DNA from 2 places in the Pseudomonas sp. B33.4 genome. Region 1 is predicted to be linked to the other one. Evidence: predicted binding sites of a transcription regulator. Region 1 holds the regulator's gene; the other holds the start of a gene.
What was found. The regulator sigma-54, encoded in region 1, starts transcription at its own class of promoters, with help from an activator protein. The targets are predictions, from matches to a motif close to ANTGGCATNNANNTTGCTNT.

Region 1 (16,025 bases):
CCCCGGGCAGGCCGAACTGGCGGCGAACTATATCACTGCAAAGGCGACGCGCCCAAGGCTTGTGCCAGCCTGTGTTCGGCGATATGACAGGTCTGCGGGTTGTTTTTCCCGGTTTTGGTAACGAGGAATGACAAAGCACGACGAACTTGCGTGAGGCTTTGCAACATAACCGCTATAATCGCCGCCTTTTCATCGGGCTATACGATTTCTGACATGAGCCAATCCAGCGACCTGATTCAATCGGCACAACGCACCATCCAACTCGAAGTGGAAGCCGTACAAGGCTTGTTGCCCCATATCGACGCCGATTTCGTACGTGCTTGCGAGATGATTCTGGCCAGCAAGGGCCGTGTAGTCGTGGTCGGCATGGGCAAATCCGGGCACATCGGCAACAAGATCGCCGCGACCCTGGCCAGCACCGGCACCCCGGCCTTTTTTGTCCACCCGGCCGAAGCCAGCCATGGCGACATGGGCATGATCACTCGCGATGACGTGATCCTGGCCCTGTCGAATTCTGGCTCGACCAACGAAATCGTCACCTTGCTGCCGCTGATCAAGCGTCTGGGCATCCAGTTGATCAGCGTAACCGGCAACCCGCAGTCACCGCTGGCGAAGGCGGCCGAGGTCAATCTCAACGTTCACGTCGAGCATGAAGCCTGCCCGCTGAACCTGGCGCCGACCTCATCGACGACAGCGGCACTGGTAATGGGTGACGCGCTGGCCGTAGCGTTGCTGGAAGCACGCGGCTTCACCGCTGAAGACTTTGCGTTCTCGCACCCGGGCGGAGCCTTGGGCCGTCGCCTGCTGCTGAAAGTGGAAAACGTCATGCACGCCGGACAGGAGCTGCCACAAGTACAACGCGGTACGCTGCTCAAGGACGCACTGATGGAAATGACCCGTAAAGGTCTGGGCATGACCGTCATCCTTGAAACCGATGGCAAACTCGCCGGGATCTTCACTGACGGCGATCTGCGCCGCACGCTGGATCGCAGCATCGATATTCGCAGCGCCACCATCGATCAGGTCATGACCGCTCACGGCAAGACTGCCCGCCCCGAAATGCTGGCCGCCGAAGCCCTGAAAATCATGGAAGACCACCGAATCAACGCATTGGTAGTCGTAGACGAAGAAGATCGCCCGGTCGGCGCCTTCAACCTCTCCGATCTGCTGCGCGCAGGAGTCATGTAATGAGCAACGATCTGCTGCAACGCGGCAAAGCGATCAAACTGGCGGTTTTCGACGTCGACGGTGTTCTCACCGACGGACGCCTGTATTTCCTTGAAGACGGCAGCGAATTCAAGACCTTCAATACCCTCGACGGCCAGGGCATCAAAATGCTGATGAACGCCGGCGTGCAGACCGCCATCATCAGCGGTCGCAAGACACCGGTGGTCGAACGTCGCGCGAAAAACCTCGGCATCCCGCACCTGTTTCAGGGGCGTGAAGACAAATTGGTTGTTCTCGACGGTCTTCTCGAGCAACTGGGCCTAAGCTATGAAGAGGTGGCCTATCTCGGTGACGACCTGCCCGATCTGCCGGTGATTCGCCGCGTAGGTCTAGGCATGGCCGTGGCCAACGCTGCCGACTTCGTCCGCGAACACGCCCATGGCGTGACCCGCGCTCGCGGTGGCGAAGGTGCCGCCCGCGAATTCTGCGAATTGATCCTGCGCGCCCAGGGCCGCCTCGATGCGGCCAACGCCGCGTACCTGTGAGCCAAACCATGTTCAGCAAAAAATTTCGTAACGTCCTGCTGTTCGGCTGCATCGCTGCGATTTTCGCCGCGGTCGGCTATTGGAATATCAGTCCGGAACGCTTTCTCGACAAACCACCAGTCACCTCGGTGGAAACGCCTATCGACTGGTATGCGACCAACACGCACACCCTGCAATACCTGCCGGATGGCAAGGTGCAATATGAAATGACGTCGGAAAAGGCCGAGCACGTGAAGGCAACCGATATCACCCTCGTGACCAAACCCGATCTGAACATGTACCGCGGAACGGAATTTCCGTGGCACGTGACCAGTGAGCGCGGCGAAGTGAACTCAGGCGGTACCGAAGTCGAACTGATCGACTCGGTACGCGTTGCGCGCACCGATGAAAAGAAGCGTGACATCCTGATCACTTCCACTCGCATGACCGTGTTCCCGCAGCAGGAATATGCGCAGACCGAGCAACCCGTTAGAATCGACGGCGCTGGCGGTGTATCGACTGGCGTTGGAATGAAAGCGTACCTGAAGGAAAGCAGGATACACCTGCTATCGAACGTAAGAGGACAGTATGAGGCTCGTTAAAACCCTCCCTATTTTGCTCAGTCTGGGCGCAGCACTGGGAAGCGTGAGCGCCTGGGCTCTGCCGAACGATCAGCAGCAACCTATCCGCATTCAGGCCGACGACGCCCAACTGGACGACAAGAACGGCATCGCCACTTATAAAGGTGATGTGATCATCACCCAGGGCTCGATGAAGGTCACCGGCAATACCGTGACCATCACTCGTACCCCGGCCGGCGATATCGACGTGGTGACTTCGGTAGGCAACCTTGCCTACTTCGAACAACTGCAGACCGCTGGCGACACCAAGCCGGTTCAGGGCTGGGGCGTGACGATCCAGTACCACGCCGCGCAAAACCGCGTCGTACTGATCGACAAGGCCAAGGTGGTCGACAAGGACAACAACACGACTCAGGGCGAGAAAATCGTCTATGACACCGTGAAGAAACTGGCCAGCGCCGGTCGCGCTACCGGCAGCAAGGTCACCGAGGCGCGTCCACGCATCGACATGGTGATCCAGCCGAAGAAGAAAACCGACGAGAAAACCCAGTAATGGCAACTCTGAAAGCTCAGCACCTGGCCAAGGCCTATAAAAGCCGCCAGGTCGTGCGTGACGTCAGCCTGTCGATCGACAGCGGCCAGATCGTCGGCCTGCTCGGCCCGAACGGTGCCGGCAAGACCACGTGCTTCTACATGATCGTCGGCCTGGTACAGGCCGATCAGGGCCGCGTGCTGATCGACGATCTGGACGTCAGCCATCAGCCAATGCACGGTCGCGCCAAGGCCGGTATCGGCTATCTGCCGCAAGAAGCGTCGATCTTCCGCAAACTGTCGGTGGCCGATAACATCATGGCCATCCTCGAGACCCGTCAGGAACTCGACAAGGCCGGCCGTCGCAAGGAGCTGGAAAGCCTGCTGCAGGAATTCCACATCAGCCACATCCGCGACAACCTCGGCATGAGCCTTTCCGGCGGTGAACGCCGCCGGGTGGAAATCGCTCGCGCACTGGCGACCGCACCGAAATTCATCCTGCTCGACGAACCGTTCGCCGGTGTCGACCCGATTTCGGTCGGCGACATCAAGCAGATTATCCACCACCTCAAGGCCAAGGGTATCGGTGTGCTGATCACCGACCACAACGTCCGTGAGACGCTGGACATCTGCGAAACCGCTTACATCGTCAACGATGGTCAACTGATCGCCGAAGGCGACGCAGAAACCATCCTGGCCAACGATCTGGTCAAGGAAGTGTATCTGGGCCACGAGTTCCGCCTGTAAGCGCAACAGTGCCCGGTGCGCCGCCGGGGCGCTGTATCGATTCAAGCAGGATTTAATACGCTTTAATTGTTACAGCGCTCTAGGCAAACACTTCAGTTTCAGGCATATAATTTGCTTAAGTTTGGCGCTTCGGCGCCCTGTAGTGGATGGCGCATAGCGCCGGCGAATAAGGTGTTAAGCCCCTGCCATGAAACCATCGCTAGTCTTGAGAATGGGCCAGCAGCTGACGATGACACCGCAGCTGCAACAGGCCATCCGCCTGCTCCAATTGTCGACCCTGGATCTGCAACAGGAAATCCAGGAGGCGCTGGAATCCAATCCGATGCTCGAACGCCAGGAAGAAGGCGAAGACTTCGACAATTCCGACCCTATGGCCGACAACGCCGAACAGAAGCCCAACACCGAGATCCAGGAACCTTCCTATCAGGAAACCGCCCCGACGGTCGACAACCTCGAGGACGGCGAATGGAACGAGCGCATCCCCAACGAACTTCCGGTCGACACCGCCTGGGAAGACGTCTACCAGACCAGCGCCAGCAGCCTGCCCAGCAACGATGATGACGAGTGGGACTTCACCACCCGCACCTCTGCCGGCGAGAGCCTGCAAAGCCATTTGCTGTGGCAACTGAATCTCGCACCGATGTCCGACACCGATCGCCTGATCGCCGTGACCCTGATCGATTGCATCAACAATCAGGGCTACCTCGACGAAACCCTCGAAGAAATTCTTGAGGCGTTCGACCCGGAACTGGACATCGAACTGGACGAAATCGAAGCCGTCCTGCACCGCATTCAACAGTTCGAACCAGCCGGCATCGGTGCGCGCAACCTCGGCGAATGCCTGTTGCTGCAATTGCGCCAGCTATCGGCCAAGACACCTTGGCTGGCTGAAGCGAAACGTCTGGTTACCGACTACATCGACCTGCTGGGCAGCCGCGACTACAGCCAGTTGATGCGCCGCATGAAGCTCAAGGAAGATGAACTGCGTCAGGTCATCGAACTGGTGCAGAGCCTTAATCCGCGTCCAGGTTCGCAGATCGAATCCACCGAAGCCGAATACGTTGTGCCAGACGTCATTGTGCGCAAGGACAATGAGCGCTGGCTGGTCGAGTTGAACCAGGAATCGGTGCCACGCCTGCGCGTCAACGCCCAGTACGCGGGTTTCGTCCGTCGCGCCGACACCAGCGCCGACAACACCTTCATGCGTAACCAGTTGCAGGAAGCCCGCTGGTTCATCAAGAGCCTGCAGAGCCGCAACGAAACCCTGATGAAAGTTGCCACCCAGATCGTCGAGCATCAGCGCGGTTTTCTGGAATACGGCGACGAAGCCATGAAGCCGCTGGTCCTGCACGACATCGCCGAAGCGGTCGGCATGCACGAGTCGACGATTTCGCGGGTGACCACGCAGAAATTCATGCATACCCCGCGCGGTATTTATGAGCTGAAATACTTTTTCTCCAGCCACGTCAGCACCTCCGAAGGCGGCGAATGCTCGTCCACGGCGATCCGCGCGATCATCAAAAAACTGGTTGCCGCGGAAAATCAGAAAAAGCCGTTGAGTGACAGCAAGATCGCTGGTTTACTGGAGGCACAAGGCATTCAGGTGGCTCGCCGCACCGTCGCCAAGTACCGCGAATCCCTCGGGATCGCGCCTTCGAGCGAACGCAAGCGGTTGATGTAAGCCACGTTACAGCGTTCCAGTGGCAGGCTATCCAGCCTGCCGCTTTATGCACTGGCAACGAAGGAGAAGCTGTATGCAAGTCAACATCAGTGGACACCAACTGGAAGTGACCCAACCTCTGCGTTCCTATATCGAGGAAAAACTCCAACGACTGGAGCGACATTTCGACAAGATCACCAACGTGCAGGTCACGATGTGCGTCGAAAAGCTGAAGCAGAAAATCGAAGCCACCTTGCATATACCCGGCAGCGAAGTGGTCGCCAACGCGGAACATACCGATATGTACGCGGCGATCGACGCCTTGACCGACAAGCTGGATAAACAACTCAAAAAGCATAAGGAAAAGACCCAGAGCCTGCTCCAGGGCGCGACCGGTCGATAACCCCCCACCCCATGATCCGACTTGAAAGTATCCTGACCCCCGGCCGTTCTCTCGTGAACGTGCCGGGCGGCAGTAAAAAGAAAGCCCTCGAACAAATTGCCAACCTGATCGCCCGCGAAGTGCCGGATCTGGAGATGCAAGATGTCTTCGAGGCCCTGATTGCCCGTGAAAAACTCGGTTCCACCGGTTTTGGCAACGGCATCGCCATTCCTCACTGCCGCCTCAAGGGTTGCGAAGCGCCTATCAGTGCGCTGATGCACCTTGAAGCACCTATTGATTTCGACGCCATCGACGGTGCGCCGGTTGATCTGCTGTTCGTATTGCTGGTCCCGGAAGCCGCCACCGATGCGCACCTGGAGTTGCTGCGTCAGATCGCCAGCATGCTCGACCGCAAGGATGTTCGCGATAAACTGCGTAGTGCCGCGAGCAACGAAGCCTTGTATCAGGTTGTCCTGGACGAGCAGAACGGGCACTAATCATGCGCTTGATCATCGTCAGCGGCCGTTCCGGCTCGGGTAAAAGTACGGCTCTGGATGTCCTTGAGGACAACGGCTATTACTGCATCGACAACCTGCCTGCAGGCTTGCTGCCGGAATTGGCCGAACGCGCGCTGATTCACACTGAGCTGGCGCAACCGCTGGTGGCCGTATCGATCGATGCGCGCAACCTGCCGAGTCATCTGACGCGCTTTCCCGAACTCCTTGAAGATGTCCGGGCCAAGCACATCCAGTGCGATGTCCTGTATCTGGACGCCGACGAAGAAACCCTGCTCAAGCGTTTCTCCGAAACCCGTCGTCGCCATCCGCTGAGCAACGCCAATCGCTCGCTGGCCGAGGCGATTCAGGATGAAACCGCCCTGCTTGGCCCGATCGCCGACCTCGCCGATCTGAAAATCAACACCACCAATCTGAACCTGTACCAGTTGCGCGACACCATCAAGCTGCGCCTGCTGAATCAGCCGGAGCCGGGTACCGCGTTTCTGGTCGAGTCATTCGGCTTCAAGCGCGGCATGCCGGTAGACGCGGATCTGGTGTTCGATGTGCGCTGCCTGCCCAATCCGTACTGGAAGCCGGAACTGCGTGCGCAATCAGGTCTCGATGCGCCAGTGGCCGAATACCTCGCGGCGCAGCCGGAAGTCGAAGAAATGTTCCAGGACATCTTCACCTACCTGCACAAGTGGCTGCCGCGCTTCGCCGCGAGCAACCGTGCCTATGTCACCATTGCCATTGGCTGCACCGGCGGGCATCACCGCTCCGTCTACCTGACCGAACGCCTGGGTCAGGCCCTGCAGAAAACCCTGAAGAATGTCCAGGTTCGCCACCGCGACCTCACTTAAAGGATTCACACCGCGATGCCTGCTCTGGAAATCGAAATCATCAACAAGCTGGGCCTGCATGCCCGCGCATCGGCCAAGTTTGTCGGAGTGGCCGGGCAGTATCCGGATTGCACGATCAGAGTGGGACGCACGCCAGAGACTACCGTCGATGGCAAAAGCATCATGGCGATGATGATGCTGGCAGCTGGCAAGGGCACCAGGATCTATCTGAGTACTGAAGGGCATCAGGATCAGGAGGCGCTGGATGCGCTGGTGGCGCTGATCAACAACTATTTCGACGAGGGCGGTTGATCCGCCGGTGAGGGAGCTTGCTCCCTCACTTTTGTTCAGCCCAACGCGGTATCCATCACCATCATCAAACAAAACCCGATCAACAAGCCAAGACTGGCCAGTTTGTCATGACCATTGCGTCGCGACTCGGGAATGACCTCGTGGGTCACCACCAGCAACATTGCCCCTGCCGCCAGTGCCAACCCTAATGGCAACAACACCTGCGCAAGGCTGACCAGCCACGCACAAAGCAGGGCAAACACCGGTTCGACCAGACCAGACGCCGCGCCGATCAAAAACGCTTTGACCCGCGACATCCCCGCCCCGGCCAATACCAGCGCAATCACCAGACCTTCCGGCACATCCTGCAAAGCAATGCCCATGGCCAAGCTGTCCGCATCCGGCATGCCGCCGCCTGCAGAAACACCAACCGCCATGCCTTCAGGGATGTTGTGGGCAATGATGGCGAAGACGAACAGCCAGATTCGCGGCGGGATCACCGGATGCTCGACAGTGCCGACGAGCATTTCCGGTGAAGCGCCGGAAACTTTGCGATCGACCAGATACAGTCCGAAAGCTCCGAGCATGATGCCGAAGCAAATCAGCCCACTGGCGCCCCACGGTGTCAGGCCCAGGTTTTCAGCGGCGGCAATGCCCGGCACGATCAACGAAAACGCCGTCGCCGCCAGCATCACGCCGGCGCCAAACCCCAGCAACGTATCGCTGAGCGCTTGCGGCATACGCCGAATCACCAGCACCGGCACAGCGCCAAGCGCCGTGCCGAGGGCGCAGATCGCACCGCCTTGCAACGCCCGCAACAGCCTCGGCTCCAGATTCAGCCATTCCAGCCCGTGGGCGACCAGCAAGGTCATGCCCGCCAACAGCAACAGCGATCCCACTGCGTAACGAAACATACGCCCACTTCCGATCGCCAGTGTTTCAGTGCCCATAGTCAGCCTTGGATTGTTTTTATAAAAGACTTAAACCAGTGCGGCCTGATAGCGCGCAGCCACTTCAGGCCAGTTAATTACGTTGTAGAACGCGTTGATGTATTCCGGGCGACGGTTCTGATAGCGCAGGTAATAGGCGTGTTCCCAGACATCGAGACCGAGAATCGGCGTGTTGCCGTTCATCAGCGGGCTGTCCTGATTGCCACTGCTTTCCACGATCAGCTTTTTCTCCGGGGTCACGCTGAGCCAGGCCCAGCCGCTGCCGAAGCGAGTCAGAGCGGCTTTGGTGAAGGCTTCCTTGAAACTGTCGAGACCACCCAGTTGCTCATCGATGGCCTTGCCCAGCGCGCCGTCCGGCTTACCGCCACCACTCGGCACCATCACTTCCCAGAACAGCGAGTGGTTGGCGTGACCGCCGCCCTGATTGATTACCGCCGCGCGGAGTTTTTCCGGCAATTGCTGAACGCTGGCGACGAGCTTTTCCACCGGCCACTCAGCGTATTCGGTGCCTTCTACGGCGGCGTTTAAGTTGTTGATGTAGGTCTGGTGATGCTTGGTGTAGTGAATCTCCATGGTCTGCGCATCGATATGCGGCTCGAGAGCGTCGTAGGCGTAAGGCAAGGCAGGCAAGGTAAAAGCCATTTCAATGGACTCCATGGTGGTTTGGGGCAGGCGCGCGGCGCGCATTGCCGGTATCCGGGTGCAGCAAACGCTGGGTCCGCGGGTATTCGCCGTGTTCGCTGATAAAATTCAGCAGCTCGACGTAGGTCTTGCTGCTCTGGCGCAGCGCCGCTTCACGCAATGCCAGACGCTGGCGTTCGTCCTGCATGGTCTGCAGCAGCCGTTGGTGGATGGCGCAGAGGTATTCAGCGCTCTCCTCCGGCTGATTCAAGCGCAGGTGCAAGTCAGCCAGGTTGTGGTGGGAGATGACGCAGGCCGCCACCGCTTCGTCGGCATCCGCCCAGCGTTCGAACAACACTTGCGCCAAGGCCAGGGCTTGCAGGTAAGCCTCGCGGGCGTCGATCAATTCGCCCAGCATGAAGCAGCGATTGGCCCGTTCGATCGTGCGTTTCCAGTGCTCCATGGTGAGCCTCCAAAGCGGTAGCGGGGTTTACACGCCGCCGGCGGTGAGTTTCTCGGGATTGAGCAACTCTTCCAGTTGGCTGCGCGACAGGTCGGTGTGTTCCAGAGCGACATCGATCACCGCGCGACCTTCTTTGTAGGCCTGCTTGGCGATTTCCGCGGCTTTCTGGTAACCGATGATCGGGTTGAGCGCGGTCACCAGAATCGGGTTGCGCGACAACGCTTCTTTCAAGCGCGACTCGTTGACCTTGAAGCTGGCAATGGCCTTGTCACCGAGCAGGCGGCTGGAATTGGCCAGCAACTCGATGCTGCTCAGCAGATTCTGGGCGATGATCGGCAGCATCACGTTGAGTTCGAAATTGCCCGACTGACCGGCGATGGTGATCACTGAATCGTTGCCGATGACTTGCGCGGCAACCATGGCGGTGGCTTCGGGGATCACCGGATTGACCTTGCCCGGCATGATCGACGAGCCCGGTTGCAAGGCTTCCAGTTCGATTTCGCCGAGGCCGGCGAGCGGGCCGGAGTTCATCCAGCGCAGGTCATTGGCGATTTTCATCAGCGACACTGCGGTGGCTTTAAGCTGGCCAGAGACAGCGACGGCGGTGTCTTGCGAGCCGATCAACGCGAACAGATCTTTGCCTGGGGTGAATTGCACATCGGTCAGTTGGCTGAGTTGGCGGCTGAAACGTGCGGCGAACTCAGGATGCGCGTTGATCCCGGTGCCAACCGCTGTGCCGCCCTGCGCCAGGGATTGCAGGCTCGGCAGCAAGTCTTGCAGGTGGGCGATGTTGGCCTTGAGCTGTTGCGCCCAACCATTGAGCACCTGGCTCATGCGCACCGGCATCGCGTCCATCAAATGCGTACGGCCGGTTTTGACGTGGTGATGTACTTGCTCGGCTTTGTGCTCGATCACCTGCACCAAATGCAGCAATGCCGGCAGCAGTTGTTCGTGCAGGGCCAGTGCGGCACTGACGTGGATGGTGGTCGGGATAATGTCGTTGCTGCTCTGACCGCAGTTGACGTGATCGTTGGCGTTGACCGTCTCACCGAGCAGGCGGCTGGCCAGGGTGGCGATCACTTCGTTAGCGTTCATGTTGGAACTGGTGCCGGAACCGGTCTGGAAGATATCCACCGGAAAATGCTGCATGAAATCGCCTTCGAGCAAGCCTTGCGCGGCGTCGCTGATGGCTTTGCCTTGGGCGGCGCTGATCTGGTTGAGTTCGACGTTGGCGCGGGCAGCCGCAGCCTTGGCGAGGATCAGCGCGCGGATGAATTGCGTCGGCATCGGCTTGCCACTGATCGGGAAGTTATCCACTGCGCGCTGGGTTTGCGCGCCGTAGAGAGCGTCCACCGGCACCTGCAGCTCGCCCATGCTGTCGCGCTCAATACGTGTCTTGGTCATCTGAAAATCCTTGCACCAGTTCAATAAGGGGAATCGAGGGAAGCAATTCGCAAGTGGCGAGCTGCCAGGTGTAGCGTTGCCAGCGTTTGAGCCGGCAGTTGCACAAAGACAGGCGCTCCATTTCACGCAACGGGCGCCAGGCTTGATCGAGGCAGATGCTCCGCCAGTGCCACGGCAAGGCGATGTCGGTGGCCGTGTCGAGCAGCAGACGGAAGGAGGTTTCAGCGATGGTCCAGGGAGAAGTCGCAGTGCAACAAGACAGATACCGGCCTTCGGCGAGGTAATGTTCGATCAGGCGCGGCTCGTCGGGATCAATCGCGCAACGGATCTGGCGACTCATCCAGCGCCAGCTTTCGAGGTACGGCTGCTCGTGCAAGGCAGAACTCATGATCCGGGGCTCATCCGATAATGAGATTTATTATTAGATGATAATGAGAACCAAAACAAGAGCACCGAGTTACACAGAGTCCATTGTGGGAGCGAGCCTGCTCGCGAAGGCGTCGTGCCGGTCACCACTGCGGTCGGCAGTGAAATCGCTTTCGCGAGCAGGCTCGCTCCCACATTGGTTTTGTATGGAGCCAATAAAAAAGGCGCGCCACCCGATGAGGTGGCGCGCCTTTTGTGTATGACGACTGGCGTTTAGCTGCCCGCGACAGTCATCCGTTCAATCAATACCGAGCCGGTGCGAATGTTGCTGCGCAGTTCCAAGTCATTACCCACGGCAACGATCTGCTTGAACATGTCACGCATGTTGCCGGCGATGGTCACTTCCTGCACCGCGAACTGGATTTCGCCGTTCTCGACCCAGAAACCCGCCGCACCACGCGAGTAGTCGCCGGTGACCATGTTCAGACCATGGCCCATCAATTCGGTGACCAGCAAGCCACGGCCCATACGCTTCAACAGCGCCGCCTGGTCTTCATCACCATGGGTGACGAACAGGTTATGCACTCCGCCGGCGTTCGCCGTGCTCGGCATACCGAGCTTGCGCCCGGAGTACGTGCCAAGGATGTACGAGACCAACTCGCCCTTTTCGACGAACGGTTTGGCGTACGTCGCCAGGCCGTCACCGTCATAGGAGGCGCTGCCCATCGCGCGCATCAAGTGCGGGCGTTCATCAATCGTCAGCCATTCCGGGAACAGCTTCTGCCCCAAAGTGCCTTCAAGGAACGACGATTTGCGATACAGACTGCCGCCGGACACCGCCGAGAGGAAGCTGCCGAAAAGACCGCCCGCCAGCTCTGCGGAAAACAGCACCGGCACTTCGCAAGTTGGCACCGGCCGCGCGCCCAGCCGGCTCGCTGCGCGTTGCGCGGCACGCTGACCAATGCTCACCGGATCGGCCAGCAATTCGCCCTGACGGCTCACGTCGTACCAGTAATCACGCTGCATCTGGCCATCGGCCTCGGCGATCATCACGCAGCTCAGGCTGTGCCGGGTCGATGCGTAGCCACCAATGAAACCGTGGCTGTTGCCGTAAACCCGGCAGCCCTGATGGGTGCTGAGGGTCGTGCCGTCGGCGTTCTTGATCCGCGCATCGGCGTCGAACGCCGCCGCTTCACAGAGCAAGGCCTTCTCGATCGCTTGCTCTGGCGTAATGTCCCACTCGTGAAACAGGTCGAAATCGTGCTGTTCCTTGGCCATCAACGCCGCATCGGCCAGACCCGAAGCCTCGTCTTCTGAAGTATGTTTAGCGATGGCCAGAGCCGCAGCGACGGTTTCGCGAATTGCATCCGGGCCGGTCGCCGAGGTGCTGGCCGAGCCTTTGCGCTGACCCACATACAGCGTGATGCCAAAACCCTGATCGCGGTTGAACTCGACGGTTTCGACTTCACGCTGACGCACTGATGTCGACAAACCCTGCTCCAGCGATACTGCGACTTCGCAGGCACTGGCGCCCTGACGCTTGGCTTCGGCGATGATCTGCTCGACTTGTTCCTGCAGTGCCGGCAATGCCTGCGGGCCGACGCTTTGAACTGCACTCATGCTCATCTCCACTCAAATTCTGCTTTCGGCTGGGGTCATCGAGCGACCGGGCCGGACAAGCGGCCCCCGACTGGTTATCATGGCGGCGTTTCTTTGCGGACTGCCACCATGGTTGATTCTTACGACGACTCCCTCGATACGGGAGAAAAAAGCAAATCTCAGGTCAAACGCGAGCTGCATGCTCTGGTTGACCTCGGCGAGCGCCTGACAACACTCAAGCCTGACTTGATCGCAAAACTGCCGCTGACCGACGCCATGCGCCGGGCTTTGGCCGATGCGCCCAAGCACACCGCGAACATCGCGCGTAAACGGCATTTGCAGTTCATCGGCAAACTGATGCGCGACCAGGACACGGACGCCATTCTCACGTTGCTCGATCAACTCGATGCCTCTACTCGTCAGTACAACGAGCGTTTCCACAATCTCGAACGCTGGCGTGATCGCCTGATCGCAGGCGACGATGCCGTGCTGGAGAAGTTCGTCGTCGAGTACCCGGACGCCGATCGCCAACAACTACGCTCCCTGATCCGTCAGGCTCAGCACGAGGTTGCGCAAAACAAACCTCCTGCTTCCAGCCGCAAGATCTTCAAGTACATCCGTGAGCTGGACGAGACTCAACGCGGTCTGCGTTGAGATATCGCCACTTGTAGGAGCTGCCGCTGGCTGCGATCTTTTGACTTTGATTGTTAAAAGATCGCAGCCTTCGTCAGCTCCTACAGCTGGTTCATTTATGCGCCCGTGCCACCCACGGTGATCGCATCGATTTTCAGCGTCGGCTGACCCACGCCTACCGGCACCGACTGCCCATCCTTACCGCACGTGCCCACACCGCTGTCCAGCGCCAGATCGTTACCGACCATCGACACCCGGCTCATTGCCTCAGGGCCGTTGCCAATCAACGTCGCGCCTTTGACCGGCGCGGTGATCTTGCCGTCTTCGATCAGGTACGCCTCGCTGGTGGAGAACACGAACTTGCCGCTGGTGATGTCGACCTGACCGCCGCCGAGGTTGGCGCAGTAGATGCCCTTCTTCACCGAAGCAATGATTTCCGCCGGATCGCTTTCGCCGCCGAGCATGTAGGTGTTGGTCATGCGTGGCATTGGCAGATGCGCGTAAGACTCGCGACGACCGTTACCGGTGCGAGCCACCCCCATCAGACGCGCATTAAGCTTGTCCTGCATGTAGCCCTTGAGTACGCCGTTTTCGATCAGCGTGGTGCACTCGGTCGGGGTGCCCTCGTCGTCGACGCTCAGCGAACCGCGGCGGCCGCTCAATGTGCCGTCATCGACGATAGTGCAAAGTTTCGAGGCAACCATTTCGCCCATGCGCCCGCTGTAGGCCGAACTGCCCTTGCGGTTGAAGTCGCCTTCGAGACCGTGGCCGACGGCTTCGTGCAACAGCACACCGGACCAGCCCGAACCCAACACCACCGGCAACGTACCGGCCGGTGCCGGAATTGCTTCCAGATTCACCAGCGCTTGGCGCAAGGCTTCGCGGGCATAACCCATGGCGCGGTCTTCGGCGAGGAAATAACGGTAGTCGGTACGCCCGCCGCCGCCATGCCCGCCACGCTCGCGACGGCCATTCTGCTCAACAATCACACTGACGTTGAAACGCACCAGCGGGCGCACATCCGCCGCCAGGCCGCCGTCGGTGGACGCCACCAGAATGCGTTCCCAGACGCCAGCCATGCTGACGCTGACTTGCTGGATACGCGGGTCGAGTGCGCGGGTAGCCACATCGATACGCTTGAGCAGTTCAACCTTCTCGGCGCGGCTCAGCACTTCCAGCGGGTTGTCCGGCGCGTACAATTGCGCGACATCCTGCGTGGTGAACGCTTGCACCGTGCCGTTCTGGCCGGCGCGGGAGATCGAACGCGCGGCACGGGCCGCTGCGCCGAGGGCTTCGAGGGTGATCGCGTTGCTGTAGGCGAAACCGGTTTTTTCACCGGACTGCGCACGTACGCCGACACCTTGGTCGAGGTTGAAGCTGCCTTCCTTGACGATGCCATCTTCCAGCGCCCACGACTCGGAGATCTGGCCTTGGAAATACAGGTCGGCGGCATCAATGCCCGGGCCGGCCAGATCGCCGAGCACGCCTTGCAGGCTCTCGATCGTCACGCCGCCGGGCGCCAACAGGTGATCACTGACTGAGGACAACAACTCGCTCATAGGTTTACGCCTTAAATTCGTGTTCTGAAGCAGGCCGCTGGGCGCCCTGCGAGAAAAACCGCCGATGACTGGTCACCGGCATTCGCGCCCTGATGGACGCTTGTTCAATACTGTCGCGTTCGGCCAACAACACCGCTTCGCCTTGATCCTGACTCGCCAGCACGCGGCCCCACGGGTCGATAATCGCCGCATGGCCGAAGGTTTCGCGCGGTCCCGGATGGGTCCCGCCTTGCGCGGCGGCCAGCACATAACACTGGGTCTCGATGGCCCGCGCGCGAATCAGCACATCCCAATGCGCTGCGCCGGTCACCGCAGTAAAGGCCGACGGTGCGGTGATCAACTCGGCACCGGCGGCACGCAATTCGCTGTACAGCTCGGGAAAGCGCAGGTCATAACACACGGTCAGACCGAGCTTGCCCACCGGCGTGTCGGCAACCACCACGCCACTGCCATAAGCATAGTCATCGGATTCGCGATAACGGCCGCGATTGTCCGCCACATCGACATCAAACAGATGCAACTTGTCATAGCGTGCAACGATTTCGCCATGCTCATTGACCAGCAGCGAGCAGGCATTGGCCTTGGCCGTCGGTTGATTGACCGGCGGCAACGGCAAAGTGCCGGCCACTATCCATAACTTGAGGTCGCGGGCAGTCTGTTTCAACCACGGCAGGATCGGTCCTTCGCCGAGCGCCTCGGCACGGCCGATGTCAGCAACGTCACGACGGCCCATGGCGGCGAAGTTTTCCGGCAGCACCGCCAGCTTCGCGCCGCCGGCAGCAGCCTGTTCGAGCAGGCGTCGGGCCTGAGCCAGATTGGCCAGCACGTCGCTCTGGCTGACCATTTGAATCACCGCTAAAGACATGGCTACTCCTCGGAATCTGCGCATAACTGTGTAGGAGCTGCCGCAAGCTGCGATCTTTTGATCTGGCGCTTAAAAACAAAATCAAAAGATCGCAGCCTTCGGCAGCTCCTACCAGGGGTAGTGTCTGCTAGTTAAAAAGGCTTGTCGAAGGTGATTTTCGGCTCTTTCCATGGACCTTTGACGGTGTATTTCACACTGGCAAAGCGCGCCACACGATCACCGATGAGCTTGTCGATCAGGAACAGTGCGCCGCCAACTGCCGGTGCGCCAACGATCAGCGCAGCGATCGGCAGGTTGTTGGTCACCGGTAACGTCACCAGCAATTTGGCGTCGACCTTGTCGCCGA
Region 2 (16,025 bases), 1.3 Mb from region 1:
GTTTGAGGGTCTTGCCACCGGGTGCAGGCCAGTCGATGTGCTGACCGACTTTCAGGCCCAGCAACGCGCTGCCGACCGGAGCCAGGATCGAGATCTTGCCTTCATCGGCGTTGGCATCCTTGGGATAGACCAGCGTCAGGTGATAGTCCTTGCCACTGCCTTCTTCGCGGCAATGCACACGGGAATTCATGGTCACGACATCGGCGGGCACTTCATCGTGGCCGACCACGGTGTCGGCGCGGTCCAGCTCGGTTTGCAGCGCAATCACGCCCGGCGCAGCCTGGTCTTTCTCGTTCAGGTTGTCGATCAGGCGCTCCAGACGTTGCACGTCCAGACGGGTAAGGGTGATGGAAGGTGCGGTCATGATCCGGGCAGACTCCTTTCTTCTGCACACAAAAAAAGCAAAACCCCGCCAAAAAAGACGGGGTTTTCACCAGGCCTCGATGGGTTGAGGCGTGTTCGGACACTATCACAGCTCAAAAAATATACAAGTCACGCCCCGCCGCGCTGTTTGCGCTGCGACGCCTGCGCGCAAATCACCCGCCGCCGCTCATCGTCCGCCGAGCGCCATTCGCGGATATCTTCGACATGCCGGAAGCAGCCCAGACAGACCTTTTGTTCGTCCAGCCGGCACACGCCGCTGCACGGTGAAGGCACGGCCGGGCTGATGTTGCTGTAGAGCGGCTTCGGAGGCCGGGCGGGAGCGGTGTCAGTCACGGAATCACAGACCTTCGAAATCGAATTCGGCGTCGGCCTGCTGCTTGACGATACGCTCGAGCATTTCGCCCAGTTGCTCTTCGCTCTTGTCGCACATCCAGCGCTCGCTTTCTTCGTCGTAGTCGAAGTGGAAACCACCGGACACCGCCGCCAGCCACAGCTGACGCAGCGGCTCCTGACGGCTGAAGATCAGCTGCGAGCCGTTTTCGAACTTGACGGTGAGCACACCGGCCGAGTTCTCCATGTCGATATCCAGATCACTTTCGTCAAAGATGTCTTCCAGTTTTTCCTGGGTTTCATCGACCAGATCGTGAAAACGGGCTTCGGACAAACTCATTGCGGCAACCTCAAAAAATGTCTGATCAGGCTCAAGCGCCGAAAGATACGGACGCTGCCGGCCGATTGCAAAGATTAACGACCAAGCACCGATCGGCGTAACAAACCCGGTACCTGTGGGAGCGGGCTTGCCCGCGATGAGGCCGGCAAATTTAACATTGATGTCGATTGAACCACCGCAATCGCGGGCAAGCCCGCTCCCACAGGGTTTTATATGCTGGTGGGCAAGCCCCGCCGGACGGGAACCCCCTCGCATAGGCAAGCCGCCGGGTGGCCGGTATACTCCGGCGCAATTAACGCATTTTCAAGGATTTCGCCATGAAGCGCCTGATCTCTTCCCTTGCTGCGCTCGTCGCGGTTGCCTGCCTCGTTTCGGCCTGTGGTCAAAAAGGCCCGCTGTACCTGCCGGATGACGATCAGGACCCGGCCGAGCAAGCCCAGTCTTCGCAGAAGCAGCCGTCCAAAGCACACAAGCACGACGTTTACCAATAAGGGATCGCCATGGACGCTTTTAACTACCGTGGCGGGGAGCTGTTCGCGGAAGGTGTGGCGCTGTCCGCCATCGCCGACCGCTTCGGCACGCCCACCTACGTCTACTCGCGCGCACACATCGAAGCGCAGTATCTGGCTTACGCCGATGCGCTGGCCGGCATGCCGCATCTGGTGTGCTTTGCGGTCAAAGCCAACTCCAACCTCGGCGTGCTGAATGTCCTGGCCCGTCTCGGCGCCGGTTTCGACATCGTCTCCCGTGGTGAACTGGAGCGTGTACTGGCCGCTGGCGGCAGCGCTGACAAGATCGTCTTCTCCGGTGTCGGCAAGACCCGTGACGACATGCGTCGCGCACTGGAAGTCGGCGTGCACTGCTTCAACGTCGAATCCACCGACGAGCTCGAGCGTCTGCAAGTGGTTGCCGCTGAGCTGGGCGTTCGCGCGCCGGTATCGCTGCGCGTGAACCCGGACGTCGATGCCGGCACCCACCCGTACATTTCCACCGGTCTCAAAGAGAACAAGTTCGGCATCGCCATCGCCGACGCCGAAGACGTGTACGTGCGTGCCGCGCATCTGCCTAACCTGGAAGTGGTCGGTGTCGACTGCCACATCGGTTCGCAGCTGACCACGCTGCCACCGTTCCTCGATGCCCTCGACCGTCTGCTGGATCTGGTCGATCGTCTCGGCGATTGCGGCATTCACCTGCGCCACATCGATCTCGGTGGTGGTTTGGGCGTGCGTTATCGCGATGAAGAGCCACCATTGGCTGCCGACTACATCAAAGCCGTGCGCGAGCGTCTGAACGGTCGCGATCTGGCACTGGTGTTCGAGCCGGGCCGTTACATCGTTGCCAATGCTGGCGTGCTGCTGACTCAGGTCGAGTACCTCAAGCACACTGAACACAAAGACTTCGCCATCGTCGACGCGGCGATGAACGACCTGATCCGCCCGGCGCTCTATCAGGCGTGGATGGACGTCACTGCAGTCAAACCGCGTGACACCGCTGCGCGCAAATACGACATCGTTGGCCCGATCTGCGAAACCGGCGACTTCCTAGCCAAGGACCGCGAACTCGCACTGGAAGAAGGCGACCTGCTGGCTGTGCATTCGGCCGGTGCCTACGGTTTTGTGATGAGCTCCAACTACAACACCCGTGGCCGTGCCGCTGAAGTGCTGGTAGACGGTGATCAGGCTTTTGAAGTGCGCCGCCGCGAAACCGTGGCCGAGCTGTTTGCCGGCGAAAGCCTGCTGCCGGAGTAACCCATGCTGCTGCGTTTTACTAAAATGCACGGATTGGGCAATGACTTCATGGTTCTCGACCTGGTCAGCCAGCACGCGCATATTCAGCCAAAGCACGCCAAGCAATGGGGCGACCGCCACACTGGCATTGGTTTCGACCAGTTGCTGATCGTCGAGGCGCCGAGCAACCCGGACGTGGATTTCCGTTACCGGATCTTCAACTCCGACGGCTCTGAAGTTGAGCAGTGCGGCAACGGTGCACGCTGCTTTGCGCGCTTCGTGCTCGACAAGCGTCTGACCGCCAAACGGCAGATCCGCGTCGAGACCAAGGGCGGCATCATTGAACTGGACGTGCGTAACGACGGCCAGATCGGCGTGAACATGGGCGCCCCGCGTCTGGTGCCGGCGGATATTCCGTTCAACGCGCCAGCGCAAGCCATCAGTTATCAGCTGGAAGTCGACGGCACCACGGTCGAACTGGCCGCCGTGTCGATGGGCAACCCTCACGCAGTGCTGCGTGTGCAGGACATCAACAGCGCACCGGTGCATGAACTGGGGCCGAAAATCGAACACCACCCGCGCTTCCCGGCGCGAGTGAATGTCGGTTTTCTCCAGGTCATCGACCGCAACCGCGCGCAGCTGCGCGTGTGGGAACGCGGCGCCGGGGAAACTCAGGCCTGCGGCACCGGCGCATGTGCAGCGGCTGTCGCTGCGATCAGCCAGGGGTGGATGGATTCGCCGCTATTGATCGACCTGCCCGGCGGGCGTCTGTCCATAGAATGGGCAGGCCCTGGCCAACCGGTGCTGATGACCGGTCCGGCAGTGCGTGTATACGAAGGACAAGTGCGTCTTTGAGTGAGCAGAAACCATGACCGATAAGCCTCAGGTACCCGCCCGACAGTCCGACGAATCAGCGTCCGAGAGCCTGGAGGCGGCAGCGGTTGCCGCATACCTCGAGGCGCATCCGGACTTCTTCGTCGAGCACGAAGAATTGCTGCCTGCCCTGCGTATTCCTCACCAGCGCGGCGACACCGTGTCGCTGGTCGAACGGCAGATGACCATCCTGCGCGACCGCAACATCGAAATGCGCCATCGGCTCTCGCAGTTGATGGACGTCGCCCGCGACAACGATCGCCTGTTCGACAAAACCCGCCGCCTGATTCTTTCCCTGATGGACGCCAGTAGCCTGGAAGACGTGGTGATCAGCGTCGAAGACAGTCTGCGCCAGGATTTTCAGGTGCCTTTTGTCAGCCTGATTCTGCTCGGCGATAACCCGGCACCGGTCGGCCGCTGGGTCACCCACGCCGACGCGCAGGTCGCCATCGGCGGTTTGCTCACCGAAGGCAAAAGCGTCAGCGGCAGCCTGCGCGAACATGAGCTGGACTTCCTCTTCGGCGAAGAACAGCGCAAGCAGATCGGCTCCACCGCTGTGGTCGCGGTCAGCCATCAAGGCATCCATGGCATTCTGGCGATCGCCAGCCGTGATCCGCAGCACTACAAGAGTTCGGTCGGTACGCTGTTCCTCAGCTACATCGCCGAAGTCATGGGCCGCGTGCTGCCACGGGTCAACAGCTCCCTGCGCTCGGTACGCTGAACATGGAACGGCAGCTGGACGCTTACTGCGAACACCTGCGCAGTGAGCGACAGGTGTCGCCGCACACGCTGTCAGCCTACCGCCGTGACCTCGATAAAGTCCTCGGCTGGTGCATCAAGCAGAACATTGGCAGTTGGGCCGCGCTCGATATTCAACGCCTGCGCAGCCTGATCGCCCGCCTGCACGCGCAAGGCCAGTCCTCGCGCAGCCTCGCCCGGTTGCTCTCGGCGGTGCGCGGGCTCTATCACTATCTGAATCGCGAAGGTCTTTGCGACCACGATCCGGCGACCGGTCTGGCGCCGCCGAAAGGCGAACGTCGCCTACCGAAAACCCTCGACACCGACCGTGCATTGCAACTGCTTGAAGGCGCGGTCGAGGACGATTTTCTTGCGCGTCGGGATCAGGCGATTCTGGAGTTGTTCTACTCCTCCGGTCTGCGCCTCTCCGAGCTGACCGGGCTCAATCTAGATCAACTCGACCTCGCCGATGGCATGGTGCAAGTGCTCGGCAAGGGCAGCAAAACCCGTCTGCTGCCGGTCGGTAAAAAGGCCCGCGAAGCCATCGAACAATGGCTGCCATTGCGCGCCATGACCAACCCGGCGGACGACGCCGTGTTCGTCAGCCAGCAAGGTCGACGCCTTGGCCCGCGAGCGATTCAGGTACGCGTCAAACTGGCCGGCGAGCGCGAACTGGGGCAGAACCTGCACCCGCACATGCTGCGGCACTCCTTTGCGAGTCACCTGCTGGAATCTTCGCAGGACCTGCGCGCCGTGCAGGAATTGCTCGGCCACTCAGACATCAAGACCACGCAGATCTACACCCATCTGGACTTCCAGCACCTGGCGGCGGTCTACGACAGCGCCCACCCACGGGCCAAACGCATGAAAGGCGATGATTCATGAGCATCCAGTTGATCACCTTCGACCTCGACGACACCCTCTGGGACACCGCGCCAGTGATCGTCAGCGCCGAAGCGGTATTGCGCGAATGGCTGAGCGAACACGCGCCGAATCTGGGCGCCGTGCCGGTGGAGCATTTGTGGGCGATTCGTGAGCGGGTGCTGACCAATGAGCCGGGGCTCAAGCATCGAATCAGCGCGCTGCGACGGCGCGTGTTGTTTCATGCGATGGAAGACGCTGGATATGCCCATGGCGAAGCCACCGACCTGGCAGACAAGGGTTTTGAAGTATTTCTGCATGCGCGGCATCAGATCGAAGTGTTCCCTGAAGTCGAGCCAGTGCTGGAAATTCTCGCCAATCACTATGCGCTTGGCGTGGTCACCAATGGCAATGCCGATGTGCGTCGATTGGGGCTGGCGGATTACTTCAAGTTTGCGCTGTGCGCGGAAGATATCGGCATCGCCAAACCGGATGCCCGGTTGTTTCATGAAGCCTTGCAGCGTGGTGGTGCTACAGCCGAAACTGCCGTGCACATCGGTGATCATCCGGGCGATGACATTGCCGGGGCGCAGCAGGCCGGGTTGCGGGCTATCTGGTTTAACCCGGCGGGCAAAGTCTGGGAAGCGGATCGCCTGCCGGATGCCGAGATTCGTAGCCTGACCGATTTGCCAGCCGTGCTTGCACGCTGGAATGCCACCTCGAACTGACACAGTTCCATTGTAGGAGTGAGCCTGCTCGCGATTGCGGTGTATCAGATACATCTGGGTTGACTGACACACCGCAATCGCGAGCAGGCTCACTCCTACAGGGGGTAGTGGCGCGTGCGGAATTCCAGGCATGAAAAAGCCCGCAGCGACGGCGGGCTTTTTCAGCAAGACAGCGGCACGCCTCAGATAGGGCGGCTACCGTACTTGTTGTCCGGCTTCTTCGGCGGATCGGCGACCACATTGGCCTCCACTTCCTGAACCTTGCCGCCACGGGACAGGAACTCTTCCATGGCCTTGGCCAGGGCGTCGCGCTCCTTGTTCTTGGCTTCAATGCTCGGCAATTCGTCTACCGACACCGCAGCCTTGGCTTTGCCTTTGGCAGCCGGGGCCGGCGTATCGTCGCCACCATCGTCGTCAGCAACGTCTTCCGCTGCTGCTTCCAGGCCTTCCTCGGCCTCGTCTTCGTCGCCTACTTCGAGGTCGTCGTTTTCCAGATCATCGTCGCTCATGTTCTACCTCATGACTTGCGAAAAGCAGATTAGTTATAGACCAGCTTTGGCAACTGTCGAAAGTCGCCGTTAAAAAATCAGTAACCATTGGTGACCAACGGTTTATGCCCCTTCACCGTGCAAGGTGGCGAGGACTTTTCGAGCACCGCCATGATCACGGTGCTCGCCCAGATAAACGCCTTGCCAGGTCCCCAATGCCAGGCGACCCGCCGAAACCGGCAGACTGATCTGGCAGCCAAGTACGCTGGCCTTGAAGTGCGCCGGGAGGTCGTCCAGGCCTTCGTCGTTATGCTCATAGCCGTCTGTTCCTTGTGGGATCAGACGATTGAAAAATCGTTCGAAGTCGCGACGTACCGCCGGATCGGCGTTCTCGTTGATGGTCAACGACGCCGAGGTATGCTGCAGCCACAAATGCAACAGACCGACCCGGCACTCCCTGAGTTCAGGCAGGCCTTTGATCAACTCGTCCGTTACCAGATGAAAGCCCCGGGGCCGTGCCCGCAGGGTTATCAGAGTCTGTTGCCACATACAGTTCTCCGCACGTTCGGGGCGCATTCTAGCGCGCTCTGGGAAAAAACAAAGGCCCTAATATTCCTGCAATGATGTAAGCCATTGGCCGCAGAAAAACGCCCGTCGTAAACACGACCAAAGCCGTACGAAAAATCCTTTCAGCCTTCAACTCAATGACAAATTCCAGACAAAAAAATGCCCGGCGAACCGGGCAAGTTTTTTAATGCGCGTACTTACAGGTTGTAGCCGCGTTCGTTGTGTTGTGCCAGATCGAGGCCGACCGACTCTTCTTCCTCGGTCACACGCAGACCCATCACGGCGTCGAGGACTTTGAGGATGATGAAGGTGACGATCGCGGTGTAGATCACCGTGAAGCCGACGCCTTTGACCTGAATCCACACTTGCGCGCCAATATCGGTCACGGTGCCGAATCCACCCAGCGCCGGAGCTGCGAACACACCGGTAAGGATCGCGCCGAGGATACCGCCGATACCGTGTACGCCAAACGCGTCCAGGGAATCGTCATAACCGAGTTTGCGTTTCAGGGTGGTGGCGCAGAAGAAGCACACCACGCCTGCGGCCAGACCGATGACCAGTGCGCCCATCGGGCCCACGGTGCCGGCAGCCGGAGTGATCGCTACCAGACCGGCAACCACACCCGATGCGATACCCAGTGCGCTTGGCTTGCCGTGGGTGACCCACTCGGCAAACATCCAGCCCAGTGCGGCAGCAGCGGTAGCGATCTGAGTGACCAGCATCGCCATGCCAGCGGTGCCGTTGGCCGCTGCAGCGGAACCGGCGTTGAAGCCGAACCAGCCGACCCACAGCATCGCCGCGCCCATCAGGGTGTAACCGAGATTGTGCGGAGCCATCGGGGTGGTCGGGAAGCCTTTACGCTTACCCAATACCAGGCAGCAAATCAGACCGGCCACACCGGCGTTGATGTGCACCACGGTGCCGCCCGCGAAGTCGAGCACGCCCCAGTCCCACATCAGGCCGCCGTTGCCGGACCAGACCATGTGTGCGATCGGTGCATAAACCAGGGTGAACCAGATGCCCATGAAGATCAGCATCGCGGAGAACTTCATCCGCTCAGCGAACGCACCGACGATCAGCGCCGGGGTGATGATCGCGAAGGTCATCTGGAAGGTGATGAACACCGCCTCAGGAAACAGCGCCGCAGGACCGGTCAGGCTCGAAGGCGTGACACCGGCGAGGAACGCCTTGCCCATGCCGCCGAAGAACGAGTTGAAGTTGACGACGCCCTGCTCCATGCCGGTGGTGTCGAACGCAATGCTGTAGCCATAAATGACCCACAGGATGCTGATCAGACCGGTAATGGCGAAGCACTGCATCATCACGGAAAGAATGTTTTTCGAGCGAACCATGCCGCCGTAGAACAGCGCCAGGCCCGGGATGGTCATGAACAGCACGAGGGCTGTCGAGGTGAGCATCCAGGCGGTGTCGCCGGAATTGAGGACCGGGGCCGCCACTTCGTCTGCCGCCATTGCAAGGCTTGGCATTACGATAGACAACAGGGCTCCTAGCCCTGCGAATTTACGCAGAGTCATATTGTTTTCTCCTGGGGCGTTGGGGTTTGTGGCGGCGCTTAGATCGCGTCTGTATCGGTTTCGCCGGTACGGATGCGAATCGCCTGTTCCAGATTGACCACGAAGATCTTGCCGTCACCGATCTTGCCGGTGTTGGCCGCTTTGGTTATCGCCTCGATAACCCGATCCAGATCCTTGTCGTCGATGGCCACGTCGATTTTCACCTTGGGCAGAAAATCGACCACATATTCCGCGCCGCGATACAGCTCGGTGTGACCCTTCTGCCGGCCGAAGCCTTTGACTTCAGTAACGGTAATGCCCTGCACGCCGATTTCGGACAGCGACTCGCGCACGTCGTCCAACTTGAACGGCTTGATGATGGCAGTGACTAGCTTCATGAAACTCTCTCCCGAATTGGTGGACTTGCCCCAGGAAAACAAACCCGACTCAAGTCTAAGCGCAGTGCCTGGCTTTGTAACGCATCGTCGGCCGTACCTGCCCGACTGACGCCAGCTAACCGCTGCTGACGAAACTCCCCGCTCCGTCTGCCGCACTGCATTCGTCACAGCGACTGCATCAGTGCATGGGTCGAAGGTGACTAAGCAGAAACCTTGCCATCTCGCCAAAATCCCCTGATTTCAATCCCTTGGCCGCTGCTGCAAGCCATCGCGCCCGAAACGCCATCCGGATACGCACAACAACGGTGCGTCGCCGTCCGTGCGCCTGCGCGAAAAGCGTGCATCCCTGACCACGAGATTGACTATAGACACTGCGTGATACACTGCCGGCCATTGTTTCCAGGACATCCACCATGCTCGCGCCCAAAGACTTCCTCGACGCCCTGAGCGGCACCGCCTCCCGCCTCTTCAGCGGCGACACCCCGCTACCGAAAGCCGAAATCGAAAGCCAGTTCAAGATGCTGCTGCAGAGTGCCTTCAGCAAACTCGACTTGGTCAGCCGTGAAGAATTTGATAGCCAGATGGTTGTGTTGGCGCGCACTCGCGCCCGCCTCGAAAGCCTCGAAGCTAAAGTTGCCGAGATGGAAGCGAAGCTGACGCCGCCCGCCGAGTAAAACTGCAACGCCTGAGCAAAAATACCTTCAATTTTGCTAATAGAAATTAAACCGCTCCTGCCGAAGCAGGAGCGGTTTCCGTCAGATCAATCCTTTACAACGAATTATTCCAACGGTCTCGCAGAATCTCGTACAGGCGAAAAGCCCATAACGCGATCCTGACGAGGCGCCACATATGTTTAAGAAACTTAGACATACTTTGGCCCTCCTTGCGTGGGGCCAAACCTCCGATGTGCTTTCCGGCGTACGAACACCTTCGGGACTGCACGTGAGTGTGTCCGCTAAGGCGGCCGGTTGTGGGCTCCCCAAAACCAGCACCGGCACGGGTCTCACACCGTGTCGAGGAACATGAAATCTTTAGGCTCCCGACCACACTTTACGAATACTCAATGCGTGGGCATCGTCGTCTCGGATTTTATTGCAAGCTCCCAGAGGCAATTTAAACAAGGTGTATCAAGCCATGAAGCTAGTGGTCGGACATGAATAAAGCAGTCCACTCCAGAACCGGGTTGATAAGCGAAGGATGACTTTTGCACTTGCACCCTTGAGCAAAGGTGCATAGTCTCAGCGAACGTGAGTGTGTCCGCTAAGGATGCGCAGGCCTTGGCCTCACCGAAGCCTGCATACAAAAAAACCGCCTCCTCAAGGCGGTTTTTTTACGCTTGAAGGTTACTGTCTCCTGCAACATCCGGTGAACATTCACCCATAGAACCCACCTACCAACATCTTCTCCCCAGGCTACCCTTCAAAAACCCGCAGGAAGCGGCCCCCGATTCAGCTCAAGGAACGACCATGTCCCTCTCCATCGTCCACAGTCGCGCCCAGATTGGCGTGGAAGCCCCCGCTGTCACCGTCGAAGTCCATCTGGCCAATGGTCTGCCATCGCTGACCATGGTCGGCCTGCCCGAGGCGGCGGTGAAGGAGAGCAAGGATCGGGTGCGCAGCGCGATCATCAATTCCGGGCTGCAGTTTCCGGCGCGGCGGATCACCTTGAATCTGGCGCCGGCCGATCTGCCCAAGGATGGCGGGCGGTTTGATCTGGCGATTGCCTTGGGGATTCTCTCGGCGAGTGTGCAGGTGCCGTGTCTGACGCTGGATGATGTGGAATGTCTGGGTGAATTGGCGTTGTCCGGCGCAGTGCGAGCGGTGCGTGGCGTGTTGCCGGCGGCACTGGCGGCGCGCAAGGCTGGACGGGCACTGGTGGTGCCGCGGGCGAATGCCGAGGAGGCGTGCCTGGCTTCGGGGTTGAAGGTGTTTGCGGTGGATCATTTGCTGGAGGCGGTGGCGCACTTCAATGGGCATACGCCGGTTGAGCCCTATGTGTCCGACGGGTTGATGCACGCCAGCAAGCCTTATCCCGACTTGAATGAAGTGCAGGGGCAACTGGCGGCAAAACGGGCGCTGCTGATTGCTGCTGCGGGTGCGCATAACTTGTTGTTCAGCGGGCCGCCGGGAACCGGCAAAACCTTGTTGGCCAGCCGGTTACCGGGACTGTTGCCACCGTTGGTTGAGAGTGAAGCGCTGGAAGTCGCGGCGATTCAGTCAGTCGCCAGCGGTGCGCCGCTGACCCATTGGCCGCAGCGTCCGTTCCGCCAACCGCACCACTCGGCATCCGGGCCGGCACTGGTCGGTGGCAGTTCAAAACCGCAACCCGGCGAAATCACCCTGGCCCACCACGGCGTGCTGTTCCTCGATGAGCTGCCGGAGTTTGATCGCAAGGTGCTGGAGGTTTTACGCGAGCCTTTGGAGTCCGGGTTCATCGTGATCGCCAGGGCCAAGGACCGCGTGCGTTTCCCCGCGCGCTTTCAGTTGGTGGCGGCGATGAACCCTTGCCCCTGTGGATATCTTGGTGAACCCAGTGGCAAGTGCTCGTGCACGCCGGATATGGTTCAGCGTTATCGCAACAAGTTGTCGGGCCCCCTGTTGGACCGGATCGACTTACACCTGACGGTAGCGCGGGAGGCGACAGCGCTGAACCCTGCGGTAAAGCCAGGAGAAGACAGCGCCAGTGCGGCCGCGTTGGTAGCCGAGGCCCGTGAACGACAACAGAAACGCCAGGGATGTGCCAATGCGTTTCTTGATCTGCCAGGCCTGCGTCGCCACTGCAAGTTATCCACAGCCGATGAGGCCTGGCTGGAATCAGCCTGTGAACGGCTGACCCTGTCACTGCGCTCGGCGCACCGGTTGCTCAAGGTCGCCAGAACGTTGGCCGATCTGAGCCAGGAAAAAGACATTAAACGCGAACACCTGGCGGAGGCTTTGCAGTATCGGCCGGCAACGCAATGAAAATGACAGCGCGGCTCGCAAGTGAACTGCCCCGAAAATAAACACCCGAGCGCTGATGGCGATTGGCCGGGATGTGATATAACGACGGCGCTCTTTTTTACTACATTCTGTCTATCGTCAAGACATAGAGCATTTTTCATCATGGAGTGGAGGCGGGGCATCATGGACAAGGTTTTTACTGTTACCGGACAAAGCTGTTCAATTCATTAGTTCAAATCAAGACAAAAAATCCCTTGCCCGTCGTTATTACTCTGTTTGGCATTGGCCTTATTTAAACAAACTTTGAAAACAAAACTTCATTATGAAAAATGTTTACTTGCTCAGCAACGTGGTGGACGGCGGCAAAACTTATCTCGAGTATCTGATTCCAGCGCTAAAATCGCTTCGAGAAAAGTATAACTGTGTCGTGCTCAATACTGATCGTACCGGCTTGAATAGAGAGGAAGTCGAAGCCGTCCTCGATTTCCCGGTAGAGCAGGTTGACAATGAATTCATCGCAAGCCTGAAATCGCAGGTTGTCATTTCAAATGATGCCTATTCCGGACGCCTGCTGGACAACTCGAACTTTGGCATCTTCATCAGTCACGGCAATGTCGGGATGCCGACCAAAGACAAATATTACTACGCCGAATTGACCTCTTACTGGGATGTGGTCATCGCGTCTTCCCGGTCAGGCTTTGATTTGATTACTGCCGGGATGCAGGCATACCGTCGCGACAGAAAGGCCCTGAAAACACTATTGATCGATGGACTGGCGTTGCGCTCGGACATGCGCAGCACCAGCCCGGTGGCCACGCTGCCGGTGAAGATCCCCGGTAATTTCGAATCATCACCGCCATCGACAAAAACCTCGGATGACTACGTCGTCGGGCTTCTGCCGACCCAACTGGGTATCTGCCCGAACGGGGCGACTCTGTATGAGAATCTGCAGACCGTCATCAATGCAGTGAAGTCGCAAATTCCCCACGCGACGTTCATCTTGCGTCCGTACATGGCCGAACTTTCCCATCCGACCGTGAAGGATCTGTGCGAACAACTGTCTGCCCATGACTGGATAACCATAGACAAGCCCGGGACCAGCAGCACGGCTTTCTATACACAATGCGACACGGTCATCACCGATGCATCCACCGGCGGTGTTTCGTTCATGCTCAATACCTGCAAACTGCCGATTTATTATGTGCCCTATACCGAAGAGAGCAATCTCACGGTCGACGCCTGGCTAAAGCAAATGGATAACCTGTTGCCAATTGCCAGAAGCAACAATGAGCTCAGGGACATGGCACTGGGGTTCAGCCTGCTGAAACCAGAAGACAGCTATTACATATACAACAAGTTCTACCAGGCACAATACAGCGACTTGCCCCTGCCTCAGGAAGTGTTCCACGACCTGATTGAATACCGGCACGAGTCGCAGTATTGCCCGCTCTCGATTGACTCTTTCGGAAACATAATCGAGCGGGACAACGCTTAAAATAAAGCACGTCTGGCCTCATGCAAGGAAACAGCCTGCCGATACACTCGAATCGAACACAAGTCAGAACACTATGAAATGTGAAGCTGGTGGACAGGTAATCTGGATTACGGGCCTTTCAGGAGCGGGCAAATCAACGCTGGCCGGTGAATTGGTTGCCAGACTGCGTGCTGAAGGACGCTCGGTGGTCATACTCGATGGCGATGAATTGCGCGAAGTATTTGGCGCAGCCGCCGCCAACTCACAGAACCATGGCCGCGAAGGTCGCCTGGCCCTCGCTCTGCAATACGCTCGCCTGTGCAAAATGATCGCAGCACAGGGACAAATCGTAGTGATCGCCACGATCTCGCTGTTTCGCGAGGTTCACGAGTGGAACCGCGCCCAGCTGCCCAAATATTTCGAGATTTATCTGAAGGTGCCCGTCGAGGAGTTGCGTCGCCGCGACCCCAAGGACATCTATCGCCGTTTCGATGCAGGCGAACTGCACAACGTTGCCGGGCTCGACCTGGCCATTGATGAACCGCTGGCGGCGGACTGCCTGGTTGAGTTCGATCGCGAACGCTCCAGCCAGCGTCTGGCCGATGATTTGCTCCCTAAAATTCTTCGAAGGAACTGACAATGAAAACCGAATGGGACTACACCACCCTGGCCGATGCTTATTTGAAGCGCCCTGACTACGCCGACGCGGCCATCGACGCCATGCTGTCGATTGCCGGTGCCGAGCAAGGCGACAAGTTCTGCGACGTCGGCGCGGGTGTTGCGCACTTGACGCTGATGCTGGCCGCCCGCGGCCTGGATGTGACAGCGGTAGAACCCAACGATGCGATGCGCGGCAATGGCATCAAGCGCACCGCAGAACTGCAAAACGTCAAATGGCACGAAGGCACCGGTGAAGCCACCGGCCAGTCGGCGCAAGCGTTCGACATGGTCACGTTCGGCAGCTCCTTCAACGTCTGCGACCGTCAGCAGGCCCTTAAGGAAACCGCGCGCATTCTCAAGCCGCGCGGCTGGTTTGCCTGCATGTGGAACCACCGCAATCTGGAAGACCCGATCCAGGCGCGCATCGAAGCGATCATCAAAGAGCGCGTGGCCGGTTATGGCTACGGCACCCGTCGCGAAGACCAGACCGCGGTGATCGATGCCAGCGAATTGTTCGGCCCGGTCGTGCATCTGGATGCCCGCGTGATCCACGAGCAGTCGATCGAAGAATGCCTCGAAGCCTGGCGCTCGCACGCCACGCTGGAACGTCAGGCTGGCGCCAGCTTCCATGAAGTGATCGCGGCCATCGACGACTACCTGAAAAGCCTGCAGACGCCGTCGATCCAGATTCCATACTCGACCAACATCTGGGTTGCTCAACTGAGATAACCGCTGATGGCCCTGCATTTCTCAACCAAGGCCGGCACCCTGACCAGCCTGCAAGGGCGACTCGCCTCGGCGCACATTGCGCCGTTGCTGTCATTCACGGTGGCGGACTGGCAACTGGATCAGCGCGCTTGCGTTGAGGATATCCAGCGTCGGCTGCCAGCCGCTCCGTGGATCGTGCGCTCCAGTTGCGGGCGCGAGGACAGTGCGCAGGCGTCGTTCGCCGGCGCCTTCCTGTCGGTGCCGAATGTCGAGGAGGCTGAGCTGGTCTCGGCGATCGAACAAGTCATCGCCAGTTACGGCGATGCGCACCTGACTGACGAGATCCTGATTCAGCCAATGCTCGGCAATGTGGCACGCTCCGGCGTAGCCTTCTCTCACGACCCCAACACCTGCGCACCTTATCGCGTGGTGAATTGGTCGGAGGGCGATGACACCGCCGCCGTCACTGGCGGCATGGGTGGGCGGCTCTGGCAGCAGGCGGCGCACAGTGAAGTGGCAGCGCCTGTGTCGCTCGCACCAGTGGTGGCCTTGCTCGAAGAATTGCTCAGCCTGTTTGGTGATCGGCCGGTCGACTGCGAGTTCGCGGTCACCCGTGATGCTGAAGGCGAGACGCTCTGGCTGCTGCAAGCCCGGCCATTGATTCTGCCGACGGCGCCTGAGTCTGCGGCCACCCAGTTCGCTCGCCTGCAAAGCATTCAGAGCAAAGTCGAACGGGGCATGCGTCCGCACCCCTTTCTGATCGGTCAGCGCACGGTGTATGGCGTGATGCCCGACTGGAACCCGGCCGAGATCATCGGCATCCGGCCCAAACCGCTGGCGCTTTCGCTGTATCGGGATCTGGTCACTGACTCGATCTGGGCCTACCAGCGCCATAACTATGGCTACCGTAACTTGCGCAGCTTCCCGCTGATGCCGCACTTTTTCGGTCTGCCGTATATCGACGTGCGTCTGTCGTTCAACTCGTTTATCCCGGCCGATCTGGATGAAGGACTGGCGGGGCGTCTGGTCGATTACTACATCGATCGCTTGCTGGCGGAACCGACGCTGCACGACAAGGTAGAGTTCGAGATCGTGTTCTCCTGCTACACCCTCGACTTGTCGCAGCAACTGGAGCGTTTGCGCAGTGCCGGTTTTCTTGAACATGAACTGGACGCCATCAGCACCAGTCTGCGCAAGCTGACCAACCGCATCGTGCACCCCAAGGACGGTTTGTGGCGCAGCGATGCCAACAAGCTCGATGTGCTCAACGCTCGCCGCGAAGAGCTGCTGGCCTCC

Region 2: glnK (P-II family nitrogen regulator) is a predicted target of sigma-54. The motif match lies at 9,150-9,169, and genes of this name have one in related genera.

The regions. Positions count from the first base shown of each region.
Region 1 covers NZ_CP140706.1:994,994-1,011,018, reverse strand. The annotation lists gene U6037_RS04315 (KpsF/GutQ family sugar-phosphate isomerase) at 214-1,188, shown strand; gene U6037_RS04310 (KdsC family phosphatase) at 1,188-1,712, shown strand; gene lptC (LPS export ABC transporter periplasmic protein LptC) at 1,721-2,293, shown strand; gene lptA (lipopolysaccharide transport periplasmic protein LptA) at 2,280-2,825, shown strand; gene lptB (LPS export ABC transporter ATP-binding protein) at 2,825-3,550, shown strand; gene U6037_RS04290 (RNA polymerase factor sigma-54) at 3,738-5,231, shown strand; gene hpf (ribosome hibernation-promoting factor, HPF/YfiA family) at 5,305-5,613, shown strand; gene ptsN (PTS IIA-like nitrogen regulatory protein PtsN) at 5,625-6,089, shown strand; gene rapZ (RNase adapter RapZ) at 6,092-6,949, shown strand; gene U6037_RS04270 (HPr family phosphocarrier protein) at 6,965-7,240, shown strand; gene U6037_RS04265 (ZIP family metal transporter) at 7,276-8,169, opposite strand; gene U6037_RS04260 (superoxide dismutase) at 8,200-8,811, opposite strand; gene U6037_RS04255 (hypothetical protein) at 8,813-9,253, opposite strand; gene U6037_RS04250 (class II fumarate hydratase) at 9,281-10,657, opposite strand; gene U6037_RS04245 (FagA protein) at 10,638-11,045, opposite strand; gene pmbA (metalloprotease PmbA) at 11,297-12,643, opposite strand; gene yjgA (ribosome biogenesis factor YjgA) at 12,752-13,276, shown strand; gene tldD (metalloprotease TldD) at 13,372-14,814, opposite strand; gene U6037_RS04225 (carbon-nitrogen hydrolase family protein) at 14,819-15,679, opposite strand; gene U6037_RS04220 (YhdP family protein) at 15,811-16,025, opposite strand, start outside.
Region 2 covers NZ_CP140706.1:6,333,903-6,349,927, forward strand. The annotation lists gene rnk (nucleoside diphosphate kinase regulator) at 1-364, opposite strand, end outside; gene U6037_RS28160 (DUF1289 domain-containing protein) at 493-717, opposite strand; gene cyaY (iron donor protein CyaY) at 722-1,054, opposite strand; gene lptM (LPS translocon maturation chaperone LptM) at 1,372-1,545, shown strand; gene lysA (diaminopimelate decarboxylase) at 1,555-2,802, shown strand; gene dapF (diaminopimelate epimerase) at 2,806-3,636, shown strand; gene U6037_RS28185 (DUF484 family protein) at 3,650-4,375, shown strand; gene xerC (tyrosine recombinase XerC) at 4,378-5,277, shown strand; gene U6037_RS28195 (HAD-IA family hydrolase) at 5,274-5,981, shown strand; gene sutA (transcriptional regulator SutA) at 6,164-6,490, opposite strand; gene U6037_RS28205 (secondary thiamine-phosphate synthase enzyme YjbQ) at 6,593-7,018, opposite strand; gene U6037_RS28210 (ammonium transporter) at 7,234-8,571, opposite strand; gene glnK (P-II family nitrogen regulator) at 8,610-8,948, opposite strand; gene U6037_RS28220 (accessory factor UbiK family protein) at 9,362-9,622, shown strand; gene U6037_RS28225 (YifB family Mg chelatase-like AAA ATPase) at 10,415-11,908, shown strand; gene U6037_RS28230 (hypothetical protein) at 12,210-13,382, shown strand; gene U6037_RS28235 (adenylyl-sulfate kinase) at 13,456-13,998, shown strand; gene U6037_RS28240 (class I SAM-dependent methyltransferase) at 14,001-14,750, shown strand; gene U6037_RS28245 (PEP/pyruvate-binding domain-containing protein) at 14,757-16,025, shown strand, end outside.